2 regions of the Pseudorhodoferax sp. genome follow, and region 2 is predicted to be linked to the other one. Evidence: riboswitches for the same ligand, from Rfam matches in the RefSeq annotation. Region 2 holds a riboswitch; the other holds the start of a gene.
The links. A riboswitch is a leader RNA that binds a small molecule or an ion and turns the genes downstream of it on or off. The one in region 2 is predicted to bind S-adenosylhomocysteine.

Region 1 (15,745 bases), 450 kb from region 2:
CTCAAGAGTTATGGCGGTGATGACGGGTTGTCCCTGGCGGCCCGCTCGCAGCTCGGCCTGGGCCTGGACCTGGCGGACGATGCCCAGTTCTACTACGTGGTGCTGGCGCTCGGCGTGCTGGTGTTCGTCGGCATCGCGCGGCTGCTGAATGCCCGCTTCGGCCACGTGCTGCAGGGCATCCGCGAGAACGAGACGCGCATGGCGGCACTGGGCTTCGCGGTCTACCGCACCAAGCTGATCGCCTTCACGCTGGCCGGCGCCATCGGCGGCCTGGCCGGCGCGCTGCTGGCCAACCAGGCCAGCTTCGTGAGCCCCTCGCTGCTGCAGTGGAGCCAGTCCGGCATGCTGATGATCATGGTCATCCTGGGCGGCGTGGGCCACCTGTACGGCGGGCTGGTCGGCGCCGCGGTGTTCCTGTTGATCGAGGAGGTGCTGGTGGGCTACACCATCCACTGGCAGTTCGGCCTGGGCGCCGTGCTGCTGGCCGTGGTGCTGCTGGCGCCTAACGGGCTCATGAGCCTGGTGCGGAGGAAAGCATGACCAAGATCCTGCGCACCGAGCGCCTGGTCAAGCGCTTCGGCGGGCTGGTCGCCACCGACCACGCCAGCCTGTCCGTGCGCGCGGGCGAGCTGCACGCGCTGATCGGCCCCAACGGCGCGGGCAAGACCACGCTGATCCACCAATTGTCCGGCGCGCTGGCGCCCACCAGCGGCAGCATCCATTTCGACGGGCGCGAGGTGACGGCGGTGCCGATCCACGCGCGCGTGCACCTGGGCCTGGTGCGTTCCTACCAGATCACCAGCGTGTTCAAGCGCCTGTCGGTGCTGGACAACCTGGCGCTGGCGGTGCAGGCGCGTGATGGCAGCAGCCTGCGCTTCTGGCGGCCGGCGCGCGCCGAGCGCGCGCGCTACGAGGCCGCTGCGGCGGTGGCCGCCCGCGTGGGGCTGGACCCGCACCTGGGCCGCATCGCCGGCGCGCTCTCGCACGGCGAGCAGCGCCAGCTGGAAGTGGGCCTGGCGCTGGCGCTGAATCCCAAGCTGCTGCTGCTGGACGAGCCCATGGCCGGCATGGGCCCCGACGAATCCGAGCGCATGGTCGCGCTGCTGCAAAGCCTGCGCGGCGAGGTGACGATGCTGCTGGTGGAGCACGACATGGACGCCGTGTTCCGGCTGGCCGACCGCATCTCCACGCTGGTGTTCGGCAAGGTCATCGCCACCGGCACGCCGGACCAGATCCGCGAGAACCCGGACGTCAAGCGGGCCTACCTCGGGGACGAGCTGGAGGAGGCCGCGGTATGAGCGCGCTCTTGGAAATCGAAGGCCTGGAGACGGCCTACGGCGCCAGCCAGGTGCTGTTCGGTGTGGGCTTGTCCATCCGCCAGGGCGAGGTGGCCACGCTGCTGGGCCGCAACGGCATGGGCAAGACCACCACCGTGCGCTCCCTGCTGGGCCTGACGCGGGCGCGCTCGGGCACGGTGCGCTTCCGCGGCGAACGCATCGAGGCGCTGGCGCCCGACCGCATCGCCCGCATGGGCCTGGCCGTGGTGCCCGAGGGGCGGCAGATCTTCCCGAACCTGTCGGTCAAGGAGAACCTGCTGGCCTTCGCGGCGCGGCGCAACGCGAGTGCCGACCCGTGGACGCTGGACCGCGTGGTCGCGCTGTTCCCGCGGCTCGCGGAGCGCGCGGCCAACATGGGCAACCAGCTCTCGGGCGGCGAGCAGCAGATGCTGGCGATTGGCCGCGCGCTGATGACCAACCCGCACCTGCTGATCCTGGACGAGGCCACCGAAGGCCTGGCGCCGCTGATCCGCGAGGAGATTTGGCGCTGCCTGGACCACCTGCGCGCGCAGGGCCAGACCATCCTGGTGATTGACAAGTACGTCAAGCGCCTGGTCCGCCTGGCCGACCGGCACACCATCATCGAGCGCGGCAAGGTCGTCTGGCAGGGCGAGTCGACGCAATTGGCGGCCGACCCATCGCTGTGGCACCGCTACATCGGCGTGTGATGTCCAGCGCCGCGCCCGCGCGCTTCGAGCGCGACTACCTGATCCGGTTTTCGCACTGCGACCCGGCGGGCATCGTTTTCTACCCGCAGTACCTGGTGCTGTTCAACCACCTCGTCGAGGACTGGTTCAACGAGGGCCTGAGCGTGTCCTACGCCGGGATGCTGGGCCCGCGCCGCATCGGCCTGCCCATCGTGCGGCTGGAGTGCGACTTCCGCGCCATCAGCCGCATGGGCGAGGTGGTGCGCTTCGGCCTGGCGGTCGAGCGCGCCGGCGGCAAGTCGCTGGCGCTGGCGCTCGACGCCCGGCTCGGCGACGCGCAGCGCGTGGCCGCGCGCCAGGTGCTGGTGTTCACCGACCTGGACACGCACCGCGCCATCGACATCCCGGCCGACGTGCGGGCCGCGCTGCCCGCCTGAATCCGTTTTCGTTCTTCCGCACCCATAGGAGACATCCATGCAAGTTCTTCTTCCTCCCGGCTGGCCGCGCCCCAAGGGCTATGCCAACGGCGTCACCGCGCGCGGCCGCATGGTGTTCGTGGCCGGCATGATCGGCTGGGACGCCCAGGGCCAGTTCCACACCGACGACCTGGGCGGCCAGGTGCGCCAGGCGCTGCAGAACATCGTCGAGGTGCTGCAAGCCGGCGGCGCCAAGCCCGAGCACATCGTGCGCATGACCTGGTACGTGACCGACAAGCGCGAGTACGTGGCAGCCTATCCCGAGATCGGCAAGGCCTTCCGCGAGCTGATCGGCAGCTTCAACGCCGCGATGACGGCGGTGGAGGTGTCGGCGCTGGTCGAGGACCGCGCCAAGGTCGAGATCGAAGTGACGGCGGTGGTCCCGGACTGAGCATGGCCCTGGCACTGCCCCACGGCTACGCGCGCCAGCAGGACATCGACGAGGCCTACGACCCGCTGGTCCGCGCCGCCGACGCGGCCGCCGCGAACCGGCATTTCGCCGAGCGCAGCGCGGAGGCCCGGCGCCTGCTGCCGCACCGCCTGGGCGTGCCCTACGGCCCCACGCTCGCCGAGACGCTGGACATCTTTCCGGCCGCGCAGCCCGGCGCGCCGGTGTTCCTCTTCCTCCACGGCGGCTACTGGCGCGCCCGCGCCGCGCGCGACTTCCACGGCGTGGCCCTGGGCCCGTACGCGCTGGGCTGCACCACCGTGCTGGTGGACCACGCGCTGTGCCCGTCCGTCACGCTGGACGAAGTCGTGCGCCAGGTGCGCGCCGCGGCCGCCTGGACCCTGCGCCACATCGCCGGCCACGGCGGCGACCCGCGCCGCATCGTGATCGGCGGCCATTCCGCCGGCGGCCAGCTGGGCGCGATGCTGCTGGCCACGCGCTGGCGCGAGGACTACGGCCTGCCCGACGACCCGTTCGCCGGCGCCGTGCTGGTCAGCGGCGTGTACGACATCGCGCCGCTGCGCTACAGCTACCTGCAGCCGGCGATCCAGCTCGACGAAGGCTGCGTGCAGCGCTGCTCGCCGCTGCGGCAGGTGCGGCCCTGCGCGACGCCGCTGCTGCTGGCCTGGGGCGGGGCCGAGCAGGACGCCTTCGCCCGGCAGTCGCAGGGTTTCCACGATGCCTGGCGGAAGGCCGGCAACCGCGGCGAGCTGCTGGCGCTGCCGGGGGCGGACCATTTCCAGGCGATCGAAGGCTTCGAGCAGCCCGGCAGCGCGCTGTGCGCGGCGCTGCAGCGCATGGCCGCAGGCGTACCGCCGCCGTCGCCGTGACCGCGGTCACTGGAAGGTGCGTCCGTGCGGCGCCACGGTGGCGGCGCGCGGGCGCCGCCGTGCCCGGCAGGAGAAAACACGATGACCGGGATTGCGCGCACCACCCATGGCCGGCCTGCTGGGCGCCGCGCTGCCGGCCTGCTGGCCGCCGCGGCCGGCGCCGCGCCGCGGTACGCGGCCGACCTGGCCGATCCGCAGGGCGACGGGGACTACCTGGCGCCGTCCAAGACCTCGGACATCGCGCGGCTGCGCGTGACGGTCGAGGGCGGCCAGGTCCTGTTCCGCATGGCCTTCTACGCCGGGACCATGGCGCCGTCCTCGGTGCGCATGGGGTTCGAGCTCGACACCGACCGGGGCCTCGCCACCGGCGACGCCTCGCGCGGCCTGCTGGGCGTGGACCACTACATCGCTACATCGCGACCGCGCTCGCCGACGGCAGCGTCGCCTGCCTGATGCAGGACGTCGGGCCCCGGCTGGCAGGCTGTCGGCAGCGCGCCGGTGCAGTCCGGCCCGGAATGGGTGCAGTACGGCTGCGACCTCGCCCTGCTCGGCGGCGACGACGGCCTGATGGACGTCTACGGCTACGTGCCGTCCCGGCTGTCCGACAACGCGTCCTCGCCCTTCACCGACACGGTACTGGGCAGCACCCGGGCCGTGCAGGCCGTGCCGGAGCCCGGCATGGCGGCGCTGTGGGCGGTGGCCGCGCTGGCCGTGGCCGAGCGGCCGCGTGCACGGCCGCGGCGCGGCGGAGCGCGTTGACGACTCCGCTTACTCCGGCTGGATCCCCGCCGCCTTCGCCACCTTGCCCCACTTGACCATTTCGCTCTGGATGAAGGCGGAGAACTGCGCCGGCGTGCCGCCGACCGGTTCCACGCCGGCGGCCAGCATGCGCTCGCGCACGTCGGGCAGGGCCAGGATGCGCGTGGTCTCGGCCGCCAGCTTGGCGACCACCGGCGCGGGCGTGCCGGCCGGGGCCAGCAGGCCGCCCCAGGTGCTGGTCTCGTAGCCGGGCAGGCCGGACTCGGCCACCGTGGGCACGTCCGGCAGCGCCGCCAGGCGCTGCGGCGTGGTCACGGCCAGCGCGCGCAGCTTGCCGCCCTTGATGTGGGCGCTGGTCGCGGCCAGCGTGTCGAACATGATCGACACGCGCCCGCTCATCAGGTCCGGGTGCGCCAGCGTGCTGCCCTTGTAGGGGATGTGCTGCATGTCCAGCCCGGTCATGCTCTTGAACAGCTCGCCGGAGAAATGCGGCGCGCCGCCGTTGCCGCTGGACGCGAAGCTGAGCTGGCCCGGGTGTGCCTTGCCGAAGGCGACGACGTCCTGCACGCTCTTGAACGGCGCGTCGGGCGCGACCACCAGCACCAGCGGCACCGTGTGCGTCTGCACCACCGGCTCGAAGCTCTTGAGCGTGTCGAACGGCAGCTTCTTGAACATGCTGGGGTTGATCGCATGGCTGCTGGCCACCAGCGCCAGCGTGTGGCCGTCCGGCGCGCTCTTGGCCACGAACTCGGTGCCGATCACGCCGGTGGCGCCGGTCTTGTTGTCCACGACCACGGGCTGGCCCCAGGCCTCGGTGTACTTCTGGCCGATCAGCCGCGCCGCCAGGTCGATCGCGCCGCCGGGCGAGGCCGGCACGACGATGGTGATGGGCTTGCTGGGGAAGTTCTGCGCGAAGGCCGGTGCGGCGGCCAGGGCCAGCGCGGCGGCAGCCCGTGCGAAGGTGCGTCGTTGCATGTCGTCTCCTCGTTTTTTGGGGGGATCAGCGCCCGCGGGCCGTGCGCCAGGCGGCGAAGTCGGTGCGGCTGTGTTCGTCGGTGGGCGGGTACAGGCCGAGGATGGAGCGGCCTTCCAGGACCTTTTCCTGCACGAAGTCCTCGAACACCGTCATCTCGGTGGCTTCGGCGGCGATCTCCTCGGCTAGGTGCGCCGGGATCACGACCACGCCCTCGGCATCGCCGACGACCACGTCGCCCGGGAACACCGGCGCGTCGCCGCAGCCGATCGGGCCGTTGATCTCGATCGCCTCGTGCAGCGTCAGGTTGGTCGGCGCGCTGGGGCGGCTGTGGTAGGCCGGCATCGCGTACCGGGCGATGTCCGGGCTGTCGCGGAAGCCGCCGTCGGTCACCACGCCGGCCACGCCGCGCTGCATCAGCCGCGCCACCAGGATGCCGCCGGCCGAGGCCGCGCGCGCGTCCTTGCGGCTGTCGATCACCATCACCGCGCCGGGCGGGCATTCCTCCACCGCCTTGCGCTGCGGGTGCGCGCGGTTCTGGAACACCTCGATGCCGTTGCGGTCCTCGCGCGCCGGCATGTAGCGCAGCGTGAAGGCCTCGCCCACCATGTTCGGCAGGCCGGGGTTCAGCGGCAGCACGCCCTGGATCATCTGGTGGCGCAGGCCGCGCTTGAACAGCGCGGTGCACAGCGTGGCGGTGCTGACCTTCGTCAGCCGGTCGCGGGTCTCGGGGGTCATGGATGTCTCCAGGTCAGAAGATGTCGGGCTCCGGCACGGGCTGGCCGAAGGTGGTTTCCAGGAAGTCGAAGTCGCAGCCCTCGTCGGCCTGCTTGATGTGGCGCCCGAACATCCAGCCGTAGCCGCGCTCGTAGCGCGGTGGCGGCGGCGTCCAGGCGGCGCGGCGCGCGGCGAGCTCCTCCTCGCCGATCTCCAGGTGGATCGTGCGGGCCGGCACGTCCACGGTGATGCGGTCGCCGGTGCGCACCAGCGCCAGCGGGCCGCCGATGGCCGATTCGGGCGAGCAGTGCAGCAGGCAGCCGCCGTAGCTGGTGCCGCTCATGCGCGCGTCCGACAGGCGCAGCATGTCCTTCACGCCCTGCTTGAGCAGCTTGGTCGGGATCGGCAGCATGCCCCACTCGGGCATGCCGGCGCCGCGCGGGCCGGCGTTGCGCAGCACCAGGATGTCCGCGCCGGTCACGTCGAGGTCCGGGTCGTCCACGGCCTTCTTCAGCGCCGGGTAGTCGTCGAACACCAGCGCGCGGCCGGTGTGGCGCAGCAGGTGCGGCGCCACCGCGCTGGGCTTGATGACCACGCCGTCCGGCGCCAGGTTGCCGCGCAGCACCGCCAGCGCGCCCTCGGCGTAGATCGGGTTGTCCAGCGGGCGGATCACGTCGTCGTGGTAGACCTCGGCGCCGGCGATGTTCTCGCCCAGGGTCCGGCCGTTGACGGTCAGTGCCTCGGGCCGCAGGTGCACGCGGATGCGCTCGAGCATCGCGCGCAGGCCGCCGGCGTAGAAGAAGTCCTCCATCAGGTAGGCGTCGCCGCTGGGCCGGATGTTGGCGATCACCGGCACGCGGCGGCTGAAGGCGTCGAAGTCGTCCAGGCCGACGGGGTGGCCGGCGCGGCGCGACATCGCGATCAGGTGGATGATGGCGTTGGTCGAGCAGCCCATGGCCATCGCGCAGGCGATGCCGTTCTCGAAGTTCGCGCGCGTCAGCATCCGGGCGGGCGTGAAGTCCTCCCAGACCATCTCGACGATGCGCCGGCCGCATTCGGCGCTCATGCGCACGTGGTTGGCGTCGGCCGCCGGGATGCTGCTGGCGCCCGGCAGCGTCAGGCCCACGGCCTCGGCGATGCCCATCATCGTGGCGGCCGTGCCCATGGTCATGCAGGTGCCGTGGCTGCGCGCGATGCCGGCCTCCATCTCCTTCCAGGCCTGGTCCGGCAGGCGGCCGGCGCGGCGCTCGTCCCAGTACTTGAAGGCGTCCGAGCCCGAGCCCAGCACCTTTCCCTTCCAGTTGCCGCGCAGCATCGGGCCGGCCGGCAGGTAGACGAAGGGGATGCCCATGCTCAGCGCGCCCATGGTCAGGCCCGGCGTGGTCTTGTCGCAGCCGCCCATCAGCACGGCGCCGTCCACCGGGTGGCTGCGCAGCAGCTCCTCGGTTTCCATCGCCAGGAAGTTGCGGTACAGCATGGTGGTGGGCTTGACCATGCTTTCCGACAGGCTGATCGCCGGCAGCTCCAGCGGAAAGCCGCCGGCCTGGAAGATGCCGCGCTTGACGTCCTCCACGCGCTGCTTGAAGTGCGTGTGGCACTGGTTCGCATCGCTCCAGGTGTTGACGATGGCGATGACGGGCTTGCCCTGCCAGTCGGCGTAGTCGTAGCCCATCTGCAGCACGCGCGAGCGGTGGCCGAAGGAGCGGAAGTCGTCGGGGGCGAGCCAGCGGGCGCTGCGCAGCGTCGCGTAGGCGCGTTTCGTCATGGGAGTCTCCTCGGGGGAAGGTCTTGTGCGGCGGATTGAAACACTAATATATTAGTACGTCAATGGGAAAATCCAACCGATGAACGCGCTGCCCAAGTTCCGCCTGGACCGCACCCGCCTGGCCACGCCGCAGGTGCTGGAGACCCTGCGCGAGGCCATCGTGTCGCTGGAGCTGGCGCCCGGCGCGGCGCTGGCGCGGGCCGAGCTGGCGGCGCATTTCGGCGTGAGCCAGACGCCGGTGCGCGAGGCGCTGCTGCGGCTGCACGAGGAGGGGCTGGTCGACGTGTTCCCGCAGCACGCCACGCTGGTCAGCCGCATCGACCTCACAGCCGCGCGCCAGGCGCATTTCCTGCGGCGCTCGATCGAGCTGGAGCTGGTGCGCGAACTGGCGCTGCAGACGCCGGCCGGCCTGGTGGACGCGCTGCGCGGGCAGATCGCGCTGCAGCAGGCGCTGGCCGAGGCCCAGCACTACGGCGAGTTCGTCGGCGCCGACCGGCGTTTCCACCAGCTGCTGTACGAGGCCGGCGGCATGCCGGCGCTGCACGGCCTGGTCGCCCGCGTCTCGGGCCACGTGGACCGGCTGCGCCGGCTGCACCTGCCCACGGCCGGCAAGACGGCCTCGATCCTGCGCGACCACCGCGCCATCGCCGACGCCATCGCCGCCGGCGACCCGCAGGCCGCGCAGGAGGCGCTGCGCCGCCACCTGTCGGGCACGCTGTCGTCGGTGGAGGCGATCCGGCGGCAGTACCCGGACTACGTGGTGGACGGGGGCTGAGCGCTTCCGCGGCCGGCGTCGGCATGACCGCGGACGGGCGGCCTACAATCGCGCCTTCCCAAGGAGCGTTGCAGCGGGCCGGATGCGAGGCGGCCCGTCAGGCTTGGGACCGCATCCGCAACGACGCTCACCGGCCCCTTCGATGGATGCCCAGGTGAGACCATGACGACGCCCGATTCCGCTGCTTCCTCTTCCGCCACCGACGCCGGCGCGCCGCCGCCGATGCGCCTGTCCGGCCTGGAGCCGGTGTCCATCGGCGCCGGCACGCTGTTCGTGAACGTCGGCGAGCGCACCAACGTGACCGGCTCCAAGGCCTTCGCGCGCATGATCCTGAACGGCGCGTTCGAGGACGCGCTGGCCGTCGCGCGCCAGCAGGTCGAGAACGGCGCCCAGATCATCGACGTGAACATGGACGAGGCCATGCTGGACAGCAAGGCCGCGATGGTGCGCTTCCTGAACCTGATCGCCGGCGAGCCCGACATCGCGCGCGTGCCCGTCATGGTGGACAGCTCCAAGTGGGAGGTCATCGAGGCCGGCCTGCGCTGCCTGCAGGGCAAGGGCATCGTGAACTCGATCTCGATGAAGGAAGGCGTGGAGGAGTTCAAGCGCCAGGCGCGGCTGGTGCGGCGCTACGGCGCGGCGGCCGTGGTGATGGCCTTCGACGAGGTCGGCCAGGCCGACACCTTCGCGCGCAAGACCGAGATCTGCGCGCGCGCCTACCGCATCCTGGTCGACGAGGTGGGGTTCCCGCCCGAGGACATCATCTTCGATCCGAACATCTTCGCCGTCGCCACCGGCATCGAGGAGCACAACAACTACGCGGTCGACTTCATCGAGGCCGTGCGCTGGATCAAGCAGAACCTGCCCGGCGCCAAGGTCTCCGGCGGCGTGTCCAACGTCAGCTTCAGCTTCCGCGGCAACGACCCGGTGCGCGAGGCCATCCACACCGTGTTCCTGTACCACGCGATCCAGGCCGGCATGGACATGGGCATCGTCAACGCCGGCATGGTCGGCGTCTACGATGACCTGGAGCCGCAGCTGCGCGAGCGCGTGGAAGACGTGGTGCTGAACCGCCGGCCCGACGCCGGCGAGCGCCTGGTCGAGATCGCCGAGAGCGCCAAGGGCGCCGCCAAGGACGACGGCCGCAAGCTCGAATGGCGCGCTGGCAGCGTGCGCGAGCGCCTGTCGCACGCGCTGGTGCACGGCATCACGGACTTCATCGTCCAGGACACCGAGGAGGCCTATCAGGAGGTGCTGGCCCGGGGCGGCCGCCCGCTGCACGTGATCGAAGGCCCGCTGATGGACGGCATGAACATCGTCGGCGACCTGTTCGGCTCCGGCAAGATGTTCCTGCCGCAGGTGGTCAAGTCCGCCCGCGTGATGAAGCAGGCCGTGGCCCACCTGATCCCCTACATCGAGGAGGAGAAGAAGCGCGACGAGGCGGCCGGTCGCGACGTGCGCTCCAAGGGCAAGATCGTAATCGCCACCGTGAAGGGCGACGTGCACGACATCGGCAAGAACATCGTCACCGTCGTGCTGCAGTGCAACAACTTCGAGGTCGTGAACATGGGCGTGATGGTCCCGTGCCACGAGATCCTGGCCCGCGCCAAGGTCGAGGGCGCGGACATCGTGGGCCTGTCGGGCCTGATCACGCCCAGCCTGGAGGAAATGCAGATCGTGGCCGGCGAGATGCAGAAGGACGAGCATTTCCGCCTGCGCAAGATCCCGTTGCTGATCGGCGGCGCCACCACCAGCCGCGTGCACACGGCCGTCAAGATCGCGCCGCACTACGAGGGGCCGGTGGTCTACGTGCCGGACGCCTCGCGCAGCGTGGGCGTGGCGCAGAGCCTGCTGTCCGAGCAGGCCGCCGGCTACATCGCCGAGCTGAACGCCGACTACGAGAAGGTGCGCCGGCAGCACGCCAACCGGAAGCAGGCGCCGCTGTGGCCGCTGGCCAAGGCGCGCGCGAACAGGACGCCGATCGACTGGGCCGCCTACCGGCCGACGAAGCCGAAGTTCATCGGCCGCCGCATGTTCAGGAACTTCGACCTCGCGGAGCTCGCCAGGTACATCGACTGGGGCCCGTTCTTCCAGACCTGGGACCTGGCCGGCCCGTTCCCGCAAATCCTGAAGGACGAGATCGTCGGCACCGAGGCCCAGCGCGTGTTCAGCGACGGCAAGCGCATGCTGCAGCGGATCATCGAGGGCCGCTGGCTCACGGCCAACGGCGTGGTCGCGCTGTACCCGGCCGCCTGCGTGGACGAGGACGACATCGCGTTCTACGCCGACGAATCACGCCGCGAGCGCGTGCTGACCTGGCACGGCCTGCGCCAGCAGACCGAGAAGACGGCGGTGGACGGCGTGATGCGGCCGAGCCGCTGCCTGGCGGACTTCGTGGCGCCGGCCGGCAGCGGCGTGGCCGACTACGCCGGCCTGTTCGCGGTCACCGCCGGCATCGGCGCCGAGGCGCGCGAGCGGCGCTTCGCCGCGGACCTGGACGACTACTCCGCCATCCTGTTCAAGGCGCTCGCCGACCGGCTGGCCGAGGCCTTCGCCGAGTGCCTGCACCAGCGCGTGCGCACCGACCTGTGGGGCTATGCGGCGGACGAGTCGCTGGACAACGAGGCCCTGGTGCGCGAGCAGTACCGCGGCATTCGCCCCGCGCCGGGCTACCCGGCCTGCCCCGAGCACAGCGTCAAGCGCGAGATGTTCGCGCTGCTGCAGTGCGAGGACATCGGCATGGGCCTGACCGAAAGCCTGGCCATGACGCCCGCGGCCAGCGTCAGCGGCTTCTACATCGGCCATCCCGACAGCACCTACTTCAACGTCGGCCGGATCGGCCCCGACCAGCTGGAAGACCTGGCGCGCCGCCGCGGCGTGGCCGTGGCCGAGCTCGAGCGCGCACTGTCGCCGCAGCTGTAGGCCGGCGGGCGAGCCGCCCGCTTCCCCGATGACACGTCGTTTCGGCCGGCGCCTTGGGCTGCGCGCCGGCCGTTCATCGCCCTGACTTTGCGCGGTTCGTGCAGGCGCGGTGCTGCGCCGACCTGGGCGGATTCACGGCGGCGCAACCAAAAATTTCACGATACGGGGTGTTTGCAAGGGAACTTTTCACGCTTGCTGACATTTTGTATCGGCCTTGGCCTACGAAAACCCCTAAGATGCCCCTACACCTGTTCTTCTGTTCATGCAACGCTCATATTGGCAGAAATGATGAAAAACAAACCGATCTCGGAGCCTTCCAAGCGTTTTGGGGAATTTTTCCGCATTTCTCCTGCGCTGGACCCCCAGTCCAGGGATGAAGTGCATTTCGTGCGCCACGACGTGTATGCACGCGAACTGGGCTTCGAGCCGGTGCGCGCCAGCCAGCGCGAGACCGACCGCTACGACCGGCATTCGCTGCACTGCATCGTGCGTACCAACGACGACGACGTCCGTCCGGTGGGCTGCGCGCGCCTGGTGCTGACCGATCCGGAGGACCGCAACCGGCCGCTGCCGTTCGAGGTTGCCTGCCGCGCGACGCTGGACCGCAGCATCATCGACCCCGCCGCGCTGCCGCGCGAGAAGGTCGCCGAAGTGTCGCGCCTGGCCGTGATGGGCGAGTTCCGCCGCCGGCGCGGCGAGCTGAACCGCGCGGTCGCGCTGTCGGACAAGGACAGTGCGGGCCACCCGGTGGCGCGCTTCCCGAACATCCCGGTCAGCCTGTACTTCGGCGCCGTGGCGCTGGCCCAGCGCGCCGGCATCGAATACCTGTTCACGCTGACCGAGCCCCGGCTGGCCCAGCACTTCCGCCGCGGCGGCGTCAAGATCGAGCAGATCGGCGCGCCGATCGAGCACCGCGGCCAGCGCATCCCGTCGCTGATGCGGGTGTCCGAGCTGTACGGCAGCCTGCGTGCGATGGTGCGCCCGATCTGGCACGAGGTGCACGCGCAGATCGAGACCAGCTACCTGCTGCACGACGCGATCGCGCGGGCGCTGGCGGCCGATCCGGTCCAGGTCTGAACGGCCGCACCCCGGCCGGGGTGCCAGTTACGTTCACTTTCAGTCAGGCGCCGCGCAGCGCGCGGCGGTACTGCACGGCCTCGGCCACGTGGGCGGCGTCCAGCCGCTCGCTGCCCTCCAGGTCCGCGATCGTGCGCGCGACCCGCAGCACCCGGTGGATGCTGCGCGCCGACCAGCCGAGCCGGGCCGCGGCCTGGTTCAGGAAGCGGCCGGCCTCGTCCGTGCGCGCCGCATGGCGCTCCAGTTCCCGACCTTCCAGCGCCTGGTTGCTGCGGCCCTGGCGCTGCAGTGCGCGCTCGCGTGCGGCGGTGCAGCGCGCGCGCACGCTGGCCGTGCTTTCGCCGGCCGGCGCCTCCAGCAGTTCGCCGGATGACAGCGTGGCCATCTCCAGGTGCAGGTCGATGCGGTCCAGTAGGGGCCCGCTGAGCCGGGCCTGGTAGCGCGCCACCTGCTCCGGCGTGCAGCGGCAGGCCTGGTGCGTGGCGCCGTGGTAGCCGCAGGGGCAGGGGTTCATCGCGGCCACCAGCAGGAAGCGGGCCGGGAACTCGGCGCGGCGCGCGGCCCGCGCGATCGCCACGCGGCCCGTCTCCAGCGGCTCGCGCAGGGCTTCCAGCGCCGCGCGCGGAAACTCCACGAACTCGTCCAGGAACAGCACGCCGTGGTGCGCCAGCGAGATCTCGCCGGGCCGCGGTGGCGAGCCGCCGCCGACCAGCGCCACCGCGCTGGCCGTGTGGTGCGGGCTGCGCGTGGGCCGCCGCATCCACTGGGCGGGCGTGAAGCTGCCGGCCAGGCTGGCGATGGCGGCGCTCTGCAGCGCCTCGTCGGGCTGCATCGGCGGCAGCAGGCCGGCGAAGCGGTGCGCCAGCATGGACTTGCCGCAGCCCGGCGCGCCCATCAGCAGCAGGCTGTGGCCGCCGGCGGCGGCGATCTCCAGCGCGCGCTTGGCGGCGGCCTGCCCCTTCACGTCGGCCAGGTCGGCATGCGCGGCCGCCGGTGCCGGCGGCTGCGGCGCCAGCCGGGCCCAGCCTTCGTCGGCGGGCGCGGGCGCCCCGTCCGGCTGCAGGGCGGCCACCACGTCCAGCAGGTGGCGGGCGCGCACCACGTCCATGCCCGGTACCAGCGCGGCCTCCTCGGCGCTGCCGGGCGGCAGCACCAGCGTGGTCCGCACGCCCTGCTGCCGCAGCGCCAGGCTGACGGCCAGCGCGCCGTGCACCGGGCGCAGTTCGCCGGACAGCGACAGCTCACCCGCGAACTCGTGCCCGGCCAGCCGGGCCGGGTCGACCTGGCCGCTGGCGGCCAGGATGCCCAGCGCGATCGGCAGGTCGAAGCGGCCGGAATCCTTGGGCAGGTCGGCCGGCGCCAGGTTGACCGTGATGCGCTTGTTGTGCGGGAAAGCCAGCCCCGCGTTCAGGATGGCCGAGCGCACCCGCTCGCGCGCCTCCTTCACCTCCACCTGAGCCAGCCCCACGAGCGTGAAGCTGGGCAGGCCGTTGGCCAGATGCACCTCGACCGTGACGGCGGCGGCCTCCAGCCCCAGCAGGGCACGGCTTTGCACCAAAGACAGGCTCATCGTTGCGTTCCTCCCTATTCGGGTGCGCTTCGGGCCGGCTTGGGGATTGCACAGGCCTGGTGCACCAAACGCGTGCCCCGGACCCTTGTATCCGCTTGTTACGCGCGCCGTCGAGCGTATCCAAATCGGCGCGCGCTGGCCCGGTACTGCTTGGCACGCTCCATGCAATAGGTGGGCAGTACGCGATTTCACATCGGAGAAGCACCCATGAACGTGAGCATTTCGAAGAGCCTGGCCGCTGCCGGCCTGGCGTTGTCGGGCGTGGCATTCGCCCAGAGCGCCACGCCGGCCCCGGACTACACCCTGAGCTACAACGCCGGCGTCGTGACCGACTACCGCTACCGCGGCCTGACGCAGTCGCGCCAGCAGGCCGCGCTGCAGGGCGGCATCGACTTCGCGCATTCCAGCGGCTTCTACCTGGGCGCCTGGGCCTCGACGATCAAGTGGGTCAAGGACGGCGGCGGCAACGCGCCGCTGGAAACCGACTTCTACGGCGGCTACAAGGGCACGGCCGGCGACATCGGCTACGACGTGGGCATCCTGCGCTACCAGTACTTCAACCACGACCTGGAATCCAGCCCCAACACCACCGAGCTGTACGGCGCCGTGACCTACAGCCTGTTCACGCTGAAGTACTCGCACGCGATCAGCGACCTGTTCGGCTTCGACAACAGCAAGAACAGCTGGTACCTGGACCTGTCCGCCGCGTTCGACCTGGGCAACGGCTGGTCGCTGACGCCGCACATCGGCTACCAGAAGGTCAAGGTCGATGGCGACTACTCGTACTACGACTACTCGCTGACGCTGGGCAAGGACCTGGGCAACGGCTGGTCGGCTTCGGCCGCGCTGGTCGGCACCGACGCCAACCGGGCCAACTACCGCACCGTCAACGACAAGTTCGCGGGCAAGACCATGGTCGTGGTCGGCCTGAAGTATGCGTTTTGATTTTCTGTTTCTGAGGAGCCAGCCATGAAACTCGTCACGGCGGTCATCAAGCCGTTCAAACTGGACGAAGTGCGCGAAGCCCTGTCGGGCATCGGCGTGCAGGGCATCACGGTGACCGAGGTCAAGGGCTTCGGGCGCCAGAAGGGCCACACCGAGCTGTACCGCGGCGCGGAGTACGTGGTCGACTTCCTGCCCAAGGTCAAGATCGAGGCCGCGGTCGCCGACGACCTGGTCGAGCGCGTGATCGAAGCCATCGAGACCGCGGCGCGGACCGGCAAGATCGGCGACGGCAAGATCTTCGTGTACGACGTCGAGCAGGTCGTGCGCATCCGCACCGGCGAAACCGGCAAGGACGCGCTGTAAGCGTCCTCCCCTCCCCAACAAGACAACGGCAATGAAGAAATTACTTGCGTCCCTTCTCGTCGGCCTGGGCATGTGGGTCGGCGGAACCCTGGCCCTGGCCCAGCCGGCGGCCGAGCCGGCCCCCGCCGCGGCGCCTGCCGC
Region 2 (15,745 bases):
CCCGAGCGGCCGATCGAGCGGATCATCCTGCGCCCCGACTTGGTCGTGCGGGCTTCTTCGGGGCCGGTGATTCCTCGGCCGCGACGGATGGCGCGCGCGAGCTGACGCGCGCTAGGGCTACAGCGTCTGCAGCGCAGCGTCTCAGGCCGGAGTGCATCGCCGGTATCGGCTCGTGTGTCCTGTTTGTCGCGCGTGGACTAACAGGATAGAAGTTTGGACAGACATGGCCGGATGCGCTGGAGCACGCATCCGCGCAGGCGCCGCGCTCAGGTCGGATTGATGCTGTGCTGCGCCATGTAGATATCCACCAGCATCAGCACGTAGGTGGCGATCAGCCCCAGCATGGCCAGCACGAACAGGGCGGCCACCGGCCGGTCGAAGGGAATGGCGAGTTCATTGCCGAGGAAGAGCGAGCCGATCAGCACGCACACCAGGATCGCGCAGCCGGCACCGGCGGTGATGGCGGCGTTGATGACCTTGGCGCGCCGGTTAAGCGCCTGCAACTCTTGCTGCAGCGTCGGATTGGCTTCGGCGTCCGCCTTGTCCAGGTCGTCCTTGCGTTTGATGGTGCGGTCGTTGATGCGCGCGAGGCGGTTGGTCAGTACCGTCAGCGTGGCGCCGATGGCGGCCAGCATGAAGGCTGGCCCGACTGCGAGCTGGATCACGTGCGTGGTGTCGGCATGGATGGCGAGCATGGGCGGAATGTCCTGGTTCGGAGCTGCCGAGCGATTCTGCTTGCGGCAGCGCGTTGCGGCTGCCGCGTCGCCGCGGCAATCGATGCCTGCGTATGAGGGACTTCCCGGTTGCAACTGCCGCACGGCGCCGGCCAAATGGCAGGTTTTTCTGCCGCCACGAAAGGCTCACCATGTTCCGCCGTTCCCTGCTGGGCGCCGCCGCGCTCGCCTCGCTCACCATGCTCGTGGCATCGCCGGCCCAGGCCCAGGCCTGGAGGACCTTCCCCGAAAAGCCGATCAAGCTGATCATCGCGTTTCCGGCCGGCGGGCCGACCGACATCACGATGCGCGCGCTGGCCGACAACGCGGCCAGGGCGCTGGGCTACCCGGTCATCATCGAGAACCGGCCCGGTGCCGGTGGCACGCTGCCGGCGCAGGCGCTGCAGAGCGCGCCGGCCGACGGCTATACGCTGGCGCAGATCCCGCTCGGCGTGTTCCGCGTGGGCTACACCACCAAGCTCGACTGGGATCCGCTCAAGGACATCACCTACGTGATCAACCTGACCGGCTACGCCTTCGGCATCGTGGTGCCGGCCGACAGCCCGTTCAAGACCTGGCAGGACTTCGTGGACTATGCCAAGGCCAACCCCGGCAAGCTGACCTACGGCTCCACCGGCACCCTGACCAGCCCGCACCTGACGACCGAGCTGATCGCCCAGGAGGCCGGCATGCAACTGCAGCACGTGCCCTACAAGGGCAGCGCCGACCTGATGCTGGCCGTGACCAGCGGCCAGCTGATGGCCGCGGCCGATTCCACCGGCTTCGCGCCGTTCGTCGAGGCCGGCAGGCTGCGCGTGCTGAACACCTGGGGCGCCAAGCGCCTGGCCAAGTTCCCCGACGCGCCCACGCTGAAGGAGCTGGGCTACGACATCGTGCAGAACTCGCCGTTCGGCCTGGGCGCGCCCCGGGGCACGCCGCCCGAGGTGGTCAAGCGCCTGCACGACGCCTTCAAGAAGGCCATGGAGGAGACCAGCTACCTGGCTGCGCTGGCCAAGTACGACATGCTGCCGGACTACAAGAGCTCGGCCGACTACGCCAAGTTCGCGCAGGAGACCGTCGCGCGCGAGAAGGCCGTCATCGACAAGCTGGGCCTGGCCCGGTCGCAGTAAGTAGTGAACGCCGGGGCAGCGGCCCCGGCCATGGGCCGGCGTCAGGGCCGGCGCTGCGCCAGCACGAGGCACGCGAACTCCGCGAACCCGGCCCCGCGCTCGGCCGCGGTCACGTAGCGCGGCAGCTGCGACAGGTGCGGCACGAAGCGCGCGATGTTGGCCACGCCCACGCTGAGGGCGAAGGCCCCGAACATGCGCGCGTCGTTGGTCGAGTCGCCGACATAGGCCCAGCGGTCCAGCTCGGCGTCCAGGTCGCGCTGCCACAGTTCGCGCACGATCCAGCGCGCGCCCTGCAGCTTGTCGTGCCCGCCGAACCAGCCGTTCACGTGGATCGAGCTGACGGTGGCGTGCAGGCCTTCGTGCCGCATGGCCAGCACCACCTTGTCGATCTGCGCCTCGCTGAGCTGGGCGAACTCGCTGTGGTCGACCGCGATGTCGGTCTCGCGGCCGCCCGAATCGCCGGCGCGGCGCGCGCCGGGGATGCTGCGCTCGATCAGCGCCAGCACCTCCTGCATGCGCGCGAAGTGGGCGGCGCGGGTGGCCGCGTCCTGCTGGTAGCGCTTCTCGACGCCACCGCCGCCGGCCCGGCGCAGCAGCGCCACGGCGCCGTTCTCGGCCACGATGGCATCGACCGGCCAGGCGGCCGCGAACGGCAGGCTCCAGCCGACCGAGCGGCCCGTGACGGCGACGACCGCCAGCCCGGCGGCCTGCAGGTCGGCCAGCGCCTGCAGCGCGTCGGGCGTGATCGCGCCGCCGGTGGTCAGCGTGTCGTCGATGTCGGTGAAGACGCCGCGCAGCCCGGCCGAGGCGCCTGCCGGCCAGTGGGCCGCCAGCGGCTTCATCCGGCGCTCTGCAGCGCCAGCCCCGCGTGCTCGCGCAGCGGGTGGAAGTGGATCTTCGGAAAGCGTTCCTGCGCCAGCCGAACGTCGTACGGGCTGGTGCACAGGAAGGCCAGCGTGTCGGCCGCGTCGCGCGCCATGCGGGCCGGGTAGGCGTCGACGAACTGGCGCAGCTCGGCCGGCGTGTCGGCCGTGATCCAGCGCGCGCCGGTGTACTGGCAGCCCTCCAGCCGGATGTCGGCGTCGTACTCGGTCTTCAGCCGGTGCTGCACGACCTCGAACTGCAGCTGGCCGACGGCGCCCAGCAGCATCGCGCCGCCGGCCTCGGGCTTGAACACCTGGATCGCGCCTTCCTCGCCGAGCTGGGCCAGGCCCTGCTGCAGCTGCTTGGTGCGCAAGGGGTTCCTCAGGATCACGGTCATGAACATCTCGGGCGCGAAGAACGGCAGCCCGGTGAACTGCAGGTTGGCGCCGTCGGTGATGGTGTCGCCCAGCTGCACGCCGCCGTGCGTGGTGAAGCCGATGATGTCGCCGGCGTAGGCCTCGTCCACCGCCTCGCGGCGCTGGCTCATGAAGGTCACGACCGAGGTCGGCCGCAGTTCCTTGCCGGTGCGCTGCACCTTGAGCTTCATGCCCGGCGCGTACTTGCCCGAGGCCATGCGCACGAAGGCAATGCGGTCGCGGTGGTTGGCGTCCATGTTGGCCTGCACCTTGAACACCACGCCGGCGAAGTCCTCGTCCTCGGGCCGGATCTCCCGGGTGACGGGCTGGCGGTTGACCAGCACGGTGCTCACGCGCGGCTGCGGCGGCGGCGCCAGGTCGACCAGCGCGTCCAGCACTTCCATCACGCCGAAGTTGTTGACGCCCGAGCCGAAGAACACCGGCGTCTGCCGGCCCGCGAGGAAGGCTTCGCGGTCCCAGGCCGGCGAGGCGCCGGCGGCCAGCTCCATGCCGTCCATCGCGGCCGCGAACTCGTGGCCGAAGCGCTGCTCCAGCGTGGCGCGCTCGGCCAGCGGCACGGTCTCGAAGTCCTGCGGCCGGCGCTCGCTGCCGGCCTCGAACACCGTCATCGCCTGGGTGCGCAGGTTGACGATGCCGCCGAAGGCCTTGCCCTGGCCGACCGGCCAGGTCATCGGCACGCAGGGCATGCCCAGCTCGCGCTCCACCTCGTCCAGGATGTCCAGCGGCTCGCGCACCTCGCGGTCCATCTTGTTGACGAAGGTGATGATGGGCGTGTCGCGCTGGCGGCAGACCTCGATCAGCCGGCGCGTCTGCGCCTCCACGCCGTTGGCCGCGTCGATCACCATCAGCGCCGAGTCCACCGCGGTCAGCACGCGGTAGGTGTCCTCGGAGAAGTCCTTGTGGCCGGGCGTGTCCAGCAGGTTGATCACGTGGTCGCGGTAGGCCATCTGCATGACCGAGCTGGCCACCGAGATGCCGCGCTGCTTCTCGATCTCCATCCAGTCGCTGGTGGCGTGGCGGCTGGCCTTGCGCGCCTTCACGGAGCCGGCGATCTGGATCGCGCCGGAGAACAGCAGCAGCTTTTCGGTCAGCGTCGTCTTGCCGGCGTCGGGGTGGGAAATGATGGCGAAGGTGCGGCGACGCCGGGTTTCGGAGGCGTAGGACAAGGGCGGTTCCAGAGGGAGGGGCGCAGCGCGTTGCTGCGGGACGAAAGCGCGCATTTTCGGCCAAACGCGCGGGGCCGGTCCCGCCCGGCCGGCCGGCGCGCCGCCTACGCCGTCAGGGGCGGCAGCGGCCGTCCAGCGGGGTGGAGCCGTCGCGGCATTCGGTCAGCATGGGGGCCGCGGCCGGCGCGGGCGGCGCCACATGCCGTGCGTAGACGATCTTCTTGCGGCCCATCGCGCAGTTGCCGACGACGCGGCCGTCGGCCGGCTGCGCGGCGTCCAGCACCGTGACCGAGAAGCCGGCCACGCCGGCCGCGCGGATGCGTGCCTCGATGTCGCCGCGCAGGGCCTCGCAGTTGTCCTGGGCGAGGGCATTGCTGCCGGCCAGCAGCCAGGCCAGGGGGATCCACCAGGGTTTCATGCCGCGAGTGTCGCACCGCGCCGCCGCGTGCGCAGCAGCAGCGTCAGCGCGATGCCCATGTTCAGCAGGTTCCAGGCGATGCCGTTCAGGAAGGCCGCGCGGTAGCTGCCGGTCAGGTCGAACACCTTGCCCGACAGCCAGCCGCCCAGCGCCATGCCCAGCAGCGTGGCCATCAGCACCGTGCCCACGCGCGCGCCCGCCTCGGCCGGCGGAAAGTGCTCGCGCACGATGATCGCGTAGGACGGCACGATGCCGCCCTGGAACAGGCCGAACAGCGCCGACACCACGAACAGCGGCACCAGGCCGTCGGACGGCAGGAACATCAGCAGCGCCGCGCACTGCAGCACCGAGCCCAGCAGCAGGGTGCGCAGGCCGCCGATGCGGTCGCAGATCGCGCCCGAGATCAGCCGGCTGGCGATGCCGAAGCCCAGCATGACCGACAGCATCTGCGCGCCGCGCGCCGCGCCGTAGCCCAGGTCCGTGCAGTAGGCGACGATGTGGACCTGCGGCATGGCCATGGCCACGCAGCAGGCCGTGCCGGCCACGCACAGCAGGGCCTCGGCCATGCCCGGCGACAGGCCGAACGGCCGCGCTGCCGCCGCCGCGCCCGGCGCGGTGCCGCCCGGGGCGGCGGCCTGGACGGCCGGCGGGCGCTCGCGCAGCAGCAGCGCCAGCGCCGCCATCGTGACGCTGCAGAACAGCGCCATGCCCAGGTAGGTGTGGCGCCAGCCCACGGTCTCGACGAAATGCTGCGCGACCGGCGGCCACACCGTGCCGGCCAGGTAGTTGCCGCTGGCGCAGATGGCCACGGCCAGGCCGCGGCGCCGGACGAACCACAGCGAGGTGTCGGCCACCAGCGGCGCGAAGGCCGCGCCGCTGCCCAGCAGCCCGACCAGCACGCCCTGCACGGCCGCGTACACGAGGATGCTGCCCGACAGCGCCGAGGCCAGGTAGCCCAGGCCCAGGCTGGCGGCGCCCAGCAGCAGCGGCCACATCACGCCCCAGCGGTCGGCCAGCCGGCCCATCAGCACCCCGCCCAGGCCGAAGCCGAGCATCAGCAGCGTGTAGGGCAGCGCGGCGTCGGAGCGCGTGCTGCCGAACTCGGCCTGCACGGCCGGCAGCATGACGGACACCAGGTACATGCCGCTGCTGCCCACCGTCATCAGCAGCAGCGTGACGGCCAGGCGCATCCAGGCGTGGCGCGAATCGGCGGCATGCCGGTCCGGTGGTGGGGTCATGGGGGATGTCTCCTCGCGCCGCAGCGCGGCGGGAAGAATAGCAAGCTCGCCGCTCCCTCGGTTCCCTCCGCGGCGACCTGCGGACCGCGGGGGCGCTGGATGCCGGGCGCATGCCGCTCCGTCGCTACGCCCTCGAGCAGGCGGCAGCGGTCGGCCTGTTGCTCGGCGCGCGCGATGGGCCGTCGCTGCGGATCGCCTGGCGCTCGTCGGTCCAGAAACCAGTGCAGTCGGCTAGGCGCGTGCCAGGCGAAGTCCGCGGCGGGCGGCTCATCCTCCGAGGCGCTGCACGGTGGCGCGGCTCACCTGCACATCGTTCTGCCAGGTGGCATTGCGCGGGTCCAGTGCAGCCAGGCGCTCGTTGATGGCCAGGCTGCGCCTGGCCATCTCCAATGCATCGGCCCTGGAGCCTGCTTGTTCGAGCAGTCCGGCCATCAACGCGAGCGAGTACGACAGGTCGCGTTGCCACTGGGCATTGCCCGGGTCGGCCCGGGCCAGCCGCTCGGCCACGGCCAGCGCCGCCCGGTAGGCGCGTTCGGCGCCGGCCAGGTTGCCTTGTGCGCTCAGCACCTGGCCGATGTTGTCCTGGCTGACGCTCAGGTCGCGTTGCCATTGGGCATTGCCCGGGTCGGCCTGGGCCAGCCGTTCGGCCACGGCCAGCGCCGCCCGGTAGGCGCGTTCGGCGCCGGCCAGGTCGCCTTGTGCGCAGAGCACCTGGCCGATGTTGTCCTGGCTGACGCTCAGGTCGCGTTGCCATTCGGCATTGCGCGGGTCGGCCTGGGCCAGCCGCTCGCGCACGGCCAGCGCCGCCCGGTAGGCGCGTTCGGCGCCGGCCAGGTCGCCTTGTGCGCTCAGCACCCGGCCGATGTAGTTCTGGCTGATGCTCAGGTCGCGTTGCCATTCGGCATTGCCCGGGTCGGCCTGGGCCAGCCGTTCGGCCACGGCCAGCGCCGCCCGGTAGGCGCGTTCGGCGCCGGCCAGGTCGCCTTGCGCGCTCAGCACCTGGCCGATGTTGTCCTGGCTGACGCTCAGGTCGCGTTGCCATTCGGCATTGCGCGGGTCGGCCTGGGCCAGCCGCTCGCGCACGGCCAGCGCCGCCCGGTAGGCGTGTTCGGCGCCGGCCAGGTCGCCTTGCGCGCTCAGCACCTGGCCGATGTTGTCCTGGCTGACGCTCAGGTCGCGTTGCCATTCGGCATTGCCCGGGTCGGCCTGGGCCAGCCGCTCGCGCACGGCCAGCGCCGCCCGGTAGGCGCGTTCGGCGCCGGCCAGGTTGCCTTGTGCGCTGAGCACCTGGCCGATGTGGTTCTGGCTGACGCTCAGGTCGCGTTGCCATTGGGCATCGCCCGGGTCGGCCTGGGCCAGCCGTTCGGACACGGCCAGCGCCGCCCGATGGGCGCGTTCGGCGCCGGCCAGGTCGCCTTGTGCGCTGAGCACCTGGCCGATGTGGTTCTGGCTGACGCTTAGGTCGCGTTGCCATTGGGCATTGCCCGGGTCGGCCTGGGCCAGCCGCTCGCGCACGGCCAGCGCCGCCCGGTAGGCGCGTTCGGTGCCGGCCAGGTCGCCACGCAACCGGTAAAGATCGGCTCGGCGATGGGCGAGAACGCTCCATTCGCGTTCGACTTCCGGTTCTGATGTGCGCTCGGGTGGTACAGCCTCGAATCCGGCGGCCACCGCCGCCAGACCGGCTTCGACCTGCGCGGACCAGCCCAAGGCTTGCAGGCGATCGCACACCTCGTAGAGCAGCGGCATCAGCAGCGCCTCCCAGAGTTGCCGCCGCACGCCCGCCTTGAGCAGCGCGTCCGCATGCTCCAGGCATGCCGCAACCCGGCTGGCGTCGGCCGACACCGCCGCCTCCAACTCGGCTTGCACGACTTGCAGCAGCCAATCGGCCAGGGCGGCCGGCACCGGCTCCGGTGCGGGGCATCGCTCGCGCGCATGGCCATAGGCGAGGACATGGGCGAACTGCCAATGCGCCGATGGGCTTGCTTCGCTCACGTGCATCAGGCCGTGCTGCACCAGGCCGCGCAAACCGGCGCGCAGCACACTCTCCTTTTCTTGGCCCAGCGCAGCCGCAAACGCGGCCAGCGGCACCGGCGTCGGCGCCAGGCATCCGGCCACCGACAGCACGGCGCGCGCCGGCGCGTCCAGCCGGCTCACGCTGCGGTCGAACAGCCAGGCCAGCGTGCGCCGGCCTTCCATCGGGTCGGCCAGCGAGGGCAGCGGCCCGGCCCGCCATTCGCGCAACAGCCAGTGCGGGTCTTCGTCGCCTCGGGCCACCAATTTGCCGGCCCAGGTCAGGGCTAGCGGGTGGCCTTGCAACAGGTCCAGCAGGGGTTCGCGCAGGTCGGGCGGCAGCGGCCGGCCGGTCAGCTGGTCCAGCAACTCGGCGGCCTCGTCGTCGCCCAGGCGTTCCTGCAGCCAGACGCGGTGGGCCGGGTCCGCCTGCGTCAACAGGCGCGTGAGGATGAGCCAGCGGCAACCGGAGCCCAGCGGGCGCTGCAACTCCGGCAAGGCCGGGCGCCCTTCCAGGCCGTCGGCCTGTTCGGCGCCTTCGACGACGACGAGCAGGCGCTGGTCGCGCAAGGCCTGGGCGGCGCGGTCGGCGCCGGGCCGGTCGGGCAGGAAGTCGGCGCCCTTCACGCGGTTGGCCAGCGCGTGCCAGGCGGGCTCGGCCTGGCCCCGATGGACGTACAGATCCAGCAGGACGATGCCGTCCGGCCAGGGGCTGGTGACCAGGCGTTCACCGTCGTCGCCCACCACCTGCCGCAAGGCCGCCGCCGCCAGGGCCGTCTTGCCGAAGCCTGCGGCGCCGACCACGGCCGTGTTCCGCCCGGCACGCAGGCGGCCGGCCAGATCGGCCAGCGCCTCGGCACGGCCGACGAACCGGCCCGCGGCCGGCGGCAGATCGCAGGGTTTGGCTGGGCTGCCGGGGACGACGGCGAGCGCCTTGTGCAGTTCGATCGCCAGCCCTTCGACGCTGTCGAAGCCGATCTCGGCATGGCATTCCTGCGAGGCCAGCAGGGACCGGTGCAAGGCCTGCGACGCCCGGTCCGCCTCGCCCGGCGGCGTGTAGCGCGGCCCGCGTGGCGCACCGTCCCGCGGCGCCGCCACGATGATCCGCTTGCGGTGGTACAGCGCCAGCCAGGCCTCCCACTGCGTGTAGGACAGGGCGGGCCCGCCGGGGTGCAGGTAGGCCCGGAGCACGGGGAAACGCTCGCCGAAATCGGGGCACGCATCGCCCAGCGCCTGTACCGAACGCGGCTGCGCCGGCGCGCCTGGCAGGTCGCCGATCAGATGGACGACCACGTCGCAGGCCGCGACGTAGCCGGCAAGCTTGTCCAGCGTCGGCGTGCCCGCCGCGGCGAAGTCTTCCTGGATGACGACGGACCTGCCGCGCGTGGTCAGGTGCCGCTGCAGCGCTTCCCGGTAGGTCTCGAATTCCGCGCTGACGGCGGAGAGCAGGATCTGGACGGCGGCCATCGAAACACTCCTCGTGCCCTGGCTGTCGGGTGCGCGCCATTCTGCCGCCTGGGGCCGCGTCGGCGGCGGAGCTGCTGCCTGCCGGCCGGACCGAGCGCTGGTGGCATGCGAGCGGGCGTCCGGCGCGCGGCGTTGCCGCCCGGCCAAGGGCTCGCGCATTCCCGGGGCATGGCGTGCTAGATCAGGTTGCGCATCGCCTGCGCCGTCTCGCGCAGCACCGGCAGCACGCGGGCGACCGCGTCCTCGCTGCTCTCGTGGCCCATGGGCATGGTCACGTTCAGCGCGCCGACCAGGGTGCCGTGGCGGTCGCGCAGCGGTACGGCGATGCCGCGCGAGTTCAGGTCCAGCTGCTGCTCCGACAGCGCCCAGCCCTGGGCGCGGATGCGCGCGAACTCCAGCGCCATCCGCTCCTTGCTGGCGATGGTGTGCGAGGTGAACACCACCAGCTCGCGCGTGGCCAGCCAGTGCTCGGTCTCGTCCTGCGGGCGCAGCGCCAGCATCAGCAGGCCCGAGGCCGTCAGCTGCGCCGGCGCGCGCGCGCCCAGCACGTAGCCGGTGTTCATGCTGCGGTTGGGGCCGTTGCGGGCGATGAAGACCACCTCGTCGCCGTCCAGCACCGACAGGTAGGCGGTCTCGTGCGTGCCGGCCGCCACGCGCTGCAGGAAGGGCTGCACCACACGCGGCAGCCGGGCCGATTCCAGGTACGACTGGCCCAGCCGCAGCACCCGCGGCGTCAGCCAGAACAGCTTGCCGTCGCCGGCCACGTGGCCGATGTGCTGCAGCGTCAGCAGGTAGCGCCGCGCGGCCGTGCGCGTCATGCCGCAGCGCAGGCCGACCTCGCTGGCCGTCATGCGCGGATGCTCGCCGTCGAAGCACTCGATGATCGCCAGGCCGCGCTCCAGCCCGGCGATCCAGTCGCGCCGGTCCAGGGCGGCAGGGCCAGGGGGGAGGGTGGGCATCGGGGTCTGGTGGAAACCCTAGGACTGTTCGATTATCGAACCAAAATGATCGATGATCGAACAAGCGGCTTGTTCCCGGGCTGTGCCGATGCATGCCGCCCTTCTACATTGCGACCCACACGCACCATGCGTGTGCCCGTCGAACATCTTTTTGGAGACAAGCATGAGCAGTTCTGCCACGGCGTCCGAGCCGCAGGGCCGGCACCAGTCGAAGAAGGCCGCAGCCAGCGGCTGGATCGGCTCGGCGCTGGAGTATTACGACTTCTTCATCTACGCGACCGCCGCCTCGCTGATCTTTCCGCAGATCTTCTTTCCCAAGGGCGACCCGGCCATCGCCATCATCGCCTCGCTGGCCACCTACGGCGTGGGCTACGTGGCCCGGCCCATCGGCGCCTTCGTGCTGGGCCACCTGGGCGACACGCACGGGCGCAAGTCGGTGCTGATCTGGTGCATGTTCCTGATGGGCTTCTCGACCATCGCCGTGGGCCTGCTGCCCACCTACGACCAGATCGGCCTGTGGGCGCCGTTCCTGCTGGTGGTGTGCCGCCTGGTGCAGGGCTTCGCGGTGGCCGGCGAGATCTCCGGCGCCAGCTCGATGATCCTGGAGCACGCGCCGTTCGGCCGCCGCGGCTTCTTCGCCAGCTTCACGCTGCAGGGCGTGCAGGCCGGCCAGATCCTGGCCGCCGCGGTGTTCCTGCCGCTGGCCCACTACATGCCCGAGGAGGCCTTCAACAGCTGGGGCTGGCGCATCCCGTTCCTGCTGTCCTTCATCGTGATCGTGGCCGGCTGGATCATCCGCCGCGAAGTGGACGAGACGCCGGCCTTCACCGACAAGAGCGTGCAGACGCAGCGCGCGCGCTCGCCCATCGTCGACGCCTTCAAGTACTCCTGGAAGGACATGGTCCGCGTGGTGCTGATGGCGCTGATGAACGTGATCCCGGTGGTGGCCACGATCTTCGGCGCCGCCTACGCGGTGCAGCCAGCCTACGGCGTCGGCTTCGCCAAGGACGTGTACCTGTGGATCCCGGTGCTGGGCAACATCCTGGCCGTGGTGGTGATCCCGTACGTCGGCAACCTGTCCGACCGGATCGGCCGCAAGCCGCCGCTGATCGTCGGCTCGCTGCTGTCCGGGCTGCTGGCCTTCGGCTACCTGTACGCCATCAGCATCCACAACGTGACGCTGGCGGTGATCATGTCGCTGTTGATGTGGGGCGTGGTCTACCAGGGCTACAACGCCGTGTTCCCCAGCTTCTACCCCGAGCTGTTCCCCACGCGCACCCGCGTGTCGGCGATGGCCATCTCGCAGAACCTGGGCACGGCCGCCACGGCCATGCTGCCGGCGCTGTTCACCTTCGTGGCCCCGCCCGGCGCGCAGAACATCTGGCTGACCGTGGGCGCGCTGGCTTTCGGCATCACCGTGATCGCCGCGCTGGCCGCCGCCAGCGCCCGCGAGACCTTCCGCATCCACATGAGCGATCTCGGCCAGCCCGATGCCGTCCCGGTCCCGGCCGAGGAATACCATCGCCTGCGCGAGCAATCCCTGCGCGGCAACGCCGCCTGAACCACGATGAGCGACACGACCGTTCCCACGCCGCCGGTGCCCATGATCACCGGCAAGACCACGCTGATCGCGCACCTGGGCTACCCCACGGCCAGCTTCAAGGCGCCGATGATCTACAACCCCTGGTTCGCGCACCGCGGCATCGACGCGGTGGTCGTCCCGATGGGCGTGCAGGCCGAGGACTACGCCGTCTCGCTGCGCCAGATCATGCGCTTCTCGAACCTGCGGGGGGCGCTGGTCACGATGCCGCACAAGGTCGTGACGCTGGACATGGTGGACGAGGCCACGCCCACGGCCCGCATCGCCGGCGCCTGCAATGCCGTGCTCAAGCGGCCCGACGGTAGCCTGCTGGGCGACATGTTCGACGGCGCCGGCTTCGTGCGCGGCGTGCAGCGCAAGGGCCGCAGCTTCGCCGGTGCGCGGGTGCTGGTCTCCGGCGCCGGCGGCGTGGGCTCGGCCATCGCGGCCTCGATCGCCCAGGCCGGCGCGGCCGAGCTGGCGCTGTTCGACGCGCGCAGCGCCTCGGCCGAGGCGCTGGGCGAGCGCCTGCGCCAGCACTATCCGCAGCTGCAGGTGCGCACCGGCTCCAACGATCCGGCCGGCTACGACATCATCGTCAACGCCACGCCGCTGGGCATGAACGAAGGCGATCCGCTGCCGTTCGACGTGGCGCGCATCGCGCCGGACACCTTCGTCGGCGAGGTCGTCATGAAGACCGAGATCACGCCGCTGCTGCGCGCCGCGCTGGACAAGGGCTGCCAGATCCAGGTCGGCACCGACATGCTGTTCGAGCAGATCCCGGCCTACCTGGAGTTCTTCGGCTTCGGCACCACCACGGCCGAGGAGCTGCGGTCGGTCGCCACGCTGCAGTACTGACGCGCGGCCGGCGCGGCCATGAGCATCTTCGAGGACTACCTGTCGACGTCGGAGACGGTCGCCGTGTTCGGCGGCACCAGCGTCGTGGCCGCGATGCTGCGCTTCGAGGCGGCGCTGGCCCAGGCCCAGGCCGAGGAAGGCCTGGTCCCGGCGCCGGCGGCCCGCTCCATCATCGACACCTGCAAGGTCGAGCTGTTCGACGTCGGCAAGATCGTGCGCGAGAGCGGCCGCGCCGGCAGTGTGGCGATCCCGCTGCTCAAGGCGCTGCGCGAGGCCGTGGGCCTGTTCAATCCCGACGCGGTGGCCTTCACGCACCACGGCAGCACCAGCCAGGACGTCATCGACACCGCGCTGGCGCTGGTCACGCGCGACGCGCTGGCGCTGGTCGAGGCCGACCTGGACGCGGCCATCCGCGCCCTGCTGGCGCTGGCCGCGCGCCATGCGGACACGCCGATCCTGGCGCGCACGCTGATGCAGCCGGCCTCGGTCACCAGCTTCGGCCTCAAGTGCGTGGACTGGGCCGCGCCGCTGCTGCGGGCCCGCACGCGGCTGCGCGCGGCGGCGGCCCAGGCCCTGCAGCTGCAGCTGGGCGGCGGCGTGGGCACGCTGGCGCAGATGCAGGCCGGCGCCGATGCGGCGCGCATCGCCGCCGTGCGCGCGCGCATGGCGGCGGCGCTGGGCCTGCGCGACGGCGGCGCAGCCTGGCACACGCAGCGCGACGAATGGGTCGCGCTGGGCTGCGCGCTGGGGCTGCTGGCGGGCAGCCTGGGCAAGCTGGCGGCCGACCTGGCGCTGCTGGGCCAGCACGAGGTCGGCGAGGTCATGGAGCCGGCCGAGCCGGGCCGCGGCAGCTCCTCGGTCATGCCGCACAAGCGCAACCCGGTCGCCGCCATGGTGGCGCTGGCTGCGGCGCAGCGCGCGCCGCAGCGCGTGGCGGGCCTGCTGGCCGCGATGGTGCAGCAGCACGAGCGCGCGCTGGGCGGCTGGCAGGCTGAGCTGGCCGAGTGGCCGGCGCTGTGGATGGCCGTGCACGGCAGCGTGCGCGCGCTGGCGGTCGCGCTGCCGGGCCTGCGCGTGGACGCGGCCCGCATGCAGGCCAACATCGGCCGCGCGCGCGAGGGCCTGGCGCCCGAGGTGGCGCGCGAGTGGTTCGCGCCCGGCCTGGCCGCCGCCGCGGGCACGCTGGCGCGCCAGCGCCTGGCGGCGCTCGCTTCCCTATAATCCGCAGCCTTCCGAGGAGCGTTGCAGCGGTCCCCGCCATGGCGGAGCGGCCGCGAGGCTCGGATCCCCCTTCGCAACGACGCTCGCCCGCGGCTCCGTGCGGTGAGTGCTTCCCCCCAGGCCGTGGCTGTGATCAACCCGCCCTCCGACGAGGGAGCATGGAGCTTCGATGAACGCCCCCGCCTCTTCCCAGCAGCTGCTGCCCACCGACTGCGCGATCGCCGACCTGGCCCTGGCGGCCTGGGGCCGCAAGGAAATCGCGATCGCCGAGACCGAGATGCCCGGCCTGATGGCGATCCGCGACGAATACGCCCGGAGCAAGCCGCTCAAGGGCGCGCGCATCGCCGGCTCGCTGCACATGACGATCCAGACCGCCGTGCTGATCGAGACGCTGCAGGCGCTGGGCGCCGAGGTGCGCTGGGCCTCGTGCAACATCTTCTCGACGCAGGACCACGCCGCCGCCGCCATCGCCGCGGCCGGCACGCCGGTGTTCGCCGTCAAGGGCGAGTCGCTGAAGGACTACTGGGACTACACCCACCGCATCTTCGAGTTCGGCCCCAAGGGCAGCAAGGCCGAAGGCCCGAACATGATCCTGGACGACGGCGGCGACGCCACGCTGCTGATGCACCTGGGCGCGCGCGCCGAGCAGGACATCAAGGCGCTGGGCAAGGCCAAGAGCGAGGAGGAGAAGATCCTGCACGCCGCCATCAAGGCCCGGCTCAAGGACGACCCCACCTGGTACAGCCGCCGCCTGAAGAACATCATCGGCGTGACCGAGGAAACCACCACCGGCGTGCACCGCCTGCAGGAGATGTCGGCCAAGGGCACGCTGCAGATGCGCGCGATCAACGTCAACGACTCGGTGACCAAGAGCAAGTTCGACAACCTGTACGGCTGCCGCGAGTCGCTGGTGGACGGCATCAAGCGCGCGACCGACGTGATGGTCGCCGGCAAGGTCGCCGTGGTCTGCGGCTACGGCGACGTGGGCAAGGGCTCGGCCCAGGCGCTGCGGGCGCTGTCGGCCCAGGTCTGGGTGACCGAGGTCGACCCGATCAACGCGCTGCAGGCCGCCATGGAGGGCTACCGCGTCGTGACCATGGAGTACGCGGCCGACAAGGCCGACATCTTCGTGACCTGCACCGGCAACCGCGATGTGATCACCTTCGGGCACATGGCCGCGATGAAGGACCAGGCCATCGTCTGCAACATCGGCCACTTCGACAACGAGATCGACGTCGCCTCGCTGGAGAAGCACTGCCAGTGGGAGGAGATCAAGCCGCAGGTGGACCACGTGATCTTCCCCAGGCAGGGCAGGAAGGCCGCCAAGCGCATCATCCTGCTGGCCAAGGGCCGGCTGGTGAACCTGGGCTGCGCGACCGGCCACCCGAGCTACGTGATGTCGTCCAGCTTCGCGAACCAGACCATCGCGCAGATCGAGCTGTTCACCAAGTCCAAGGACTACGCGGTGGGCAAGGTCTACGTGCTGCCCAAGCACCTGGACGAGAAGGTCGCGCGGCTGCAGCTGTCCAAGCTGGGCGCCGAGCTGACCCGGCTGACCAAGGAGCAGGCCGCCTACATCGGCGTGCCGGTGAACGGGCCGTACAAGCCCGACACCTACCGCTACTGAGCGACGCAGGGCGATGCGCGCCGACCAGCTGCTGGTGGAGCGCGGCCGGGCCGCCTCG

Region 1: another riboswitch for S-adenosylhomocysteine. It lies ahead of metH (methionine synthase); the one in region 2 lies ahead of ahcY (adenosylhomocysteinase).

What each region holds. Positions count from the first base shown of each region.
Region 1 is NZ_JASGJZ010000001.1:1,480,547-1,496,291, reverse strand. Features, by position in the region: gene QM782_RS07010 (branched-chain amino acid ABC transporter permease) at 1-540, shown strand, start outside; gene QM782_RS07005 (ABC transporter ATP-binding protein) at 537-1,298, shown strand; gene QM782_RS07000 (ABC transporter ATP-binding protein) at 1,295-2,005, shown strand; gene QM782_RS06995 (acyl-CoA thioesterase) at 2,005-2,421, shown strand; gene QM782_RS06990 (RidA family protein) at 2,459-2,851, shown strand; gene QM782_RS06985 (alpha/beta hydrolase) at 2,854-3,738, shown strand; gene QM782_RS06980 (hypothetical protein) at 3,820-4,191, shown strand; gene QM782_RS06975 (hypothetical protein) at 4,237-4,497, shown strand; gene QM782_RS06970 (tripartite tricarboxylate transporter substrate binding protein) at 4,507-5,472, opposite strand; gene QM782_RS06965 (ribonuclease activity regulator RraA) at 5,498-6,208, opposite strand; gene araD (L-arabinonate dehydratase) at 6,222-7,952, opposite strand; gene QM782_RS06955 (GntR family transcriptional regulator) at 8,032-8,727, shown strand; S-adenosyl-L-homocysteine riboswitch at 8,782-8,863, shown strand; gene metH (methionine synthase) at 8,950-11,649, shown strand; gene QM782_RS06945 (PEP-CTERM/exosortase system-associated acyltransferase) at 11,935-12,726, shown strand; gene QM782_RS06940 (YifB family Mg chelatase-like AAA ATPase) at 12,770-14,296, opposite strand; gene QM782_RS06935 (TorF family putative porin) at 14,504-15,241, shown strand; gene glnK (P-II family nitrogen regulator) at 15,266-15,604, shown strand; gene QM782_RS06925 (ammonium transporter) at 15,636-15,745, shown strand, end outside.
Region 2 is NZ_JASGJZ010000001.1:1,030,119-1,045,863, reverse strand. Features, by position in the region: gene QM782_RS04990 (LacI family DNA-binding transcriptional regulator) at 1-105, shown strand, start outside; gene QM782_RS04985 (DUF2721 domain-containing protein) at 267-695, opposite strand; gene QM782_RS04980 (Bug family tripartite tricarboxylate transporter substrate binding protein) at 866-1,843, shown strand; gene QM782_RS04975 (HAD-IIB family hydrolase) at 1,885-2,685, opposite strand; gene QM782_RS04970 (peptide chain release factor 3) at 2,682-4,310, opposite strand; gene QM782_RS04965 (DUF1161 domain-containing protein) at 4,423-4,728, opposite strand; gene QM782_RS04960 (MFS transporter) at 4,725-5,966, opposite strand; gene QM782_RS04955 (tetratricopeptide repeat protein) at 6,234-9,443, opposite strand; gene QM782_RS04950 (IclR family transcriptional regulator C-terminal domain-containing protein) at 9,620-10,402, opposite strand; gene QM782_RS04945 (MFS transporter) at 10,566-11,963, shown strand; gene QM782_RS04940 (shikimate dehydrogenase family protein) at 12,006-12,839, shown strand; gene QM782_RS04935 (lyase family protein) at 12,858-14,060, shown strand; S-adenosyl-L-homocysteine riboswitch at 14,068-14,152, shown strand; gene ahcY (adenosylhomocysteinase) at 14,230-15,687, shown strand; gene QM782_RS04925 (TlyA family RNA methyltransferase) at 15,701-15,745, shown strand, end outside.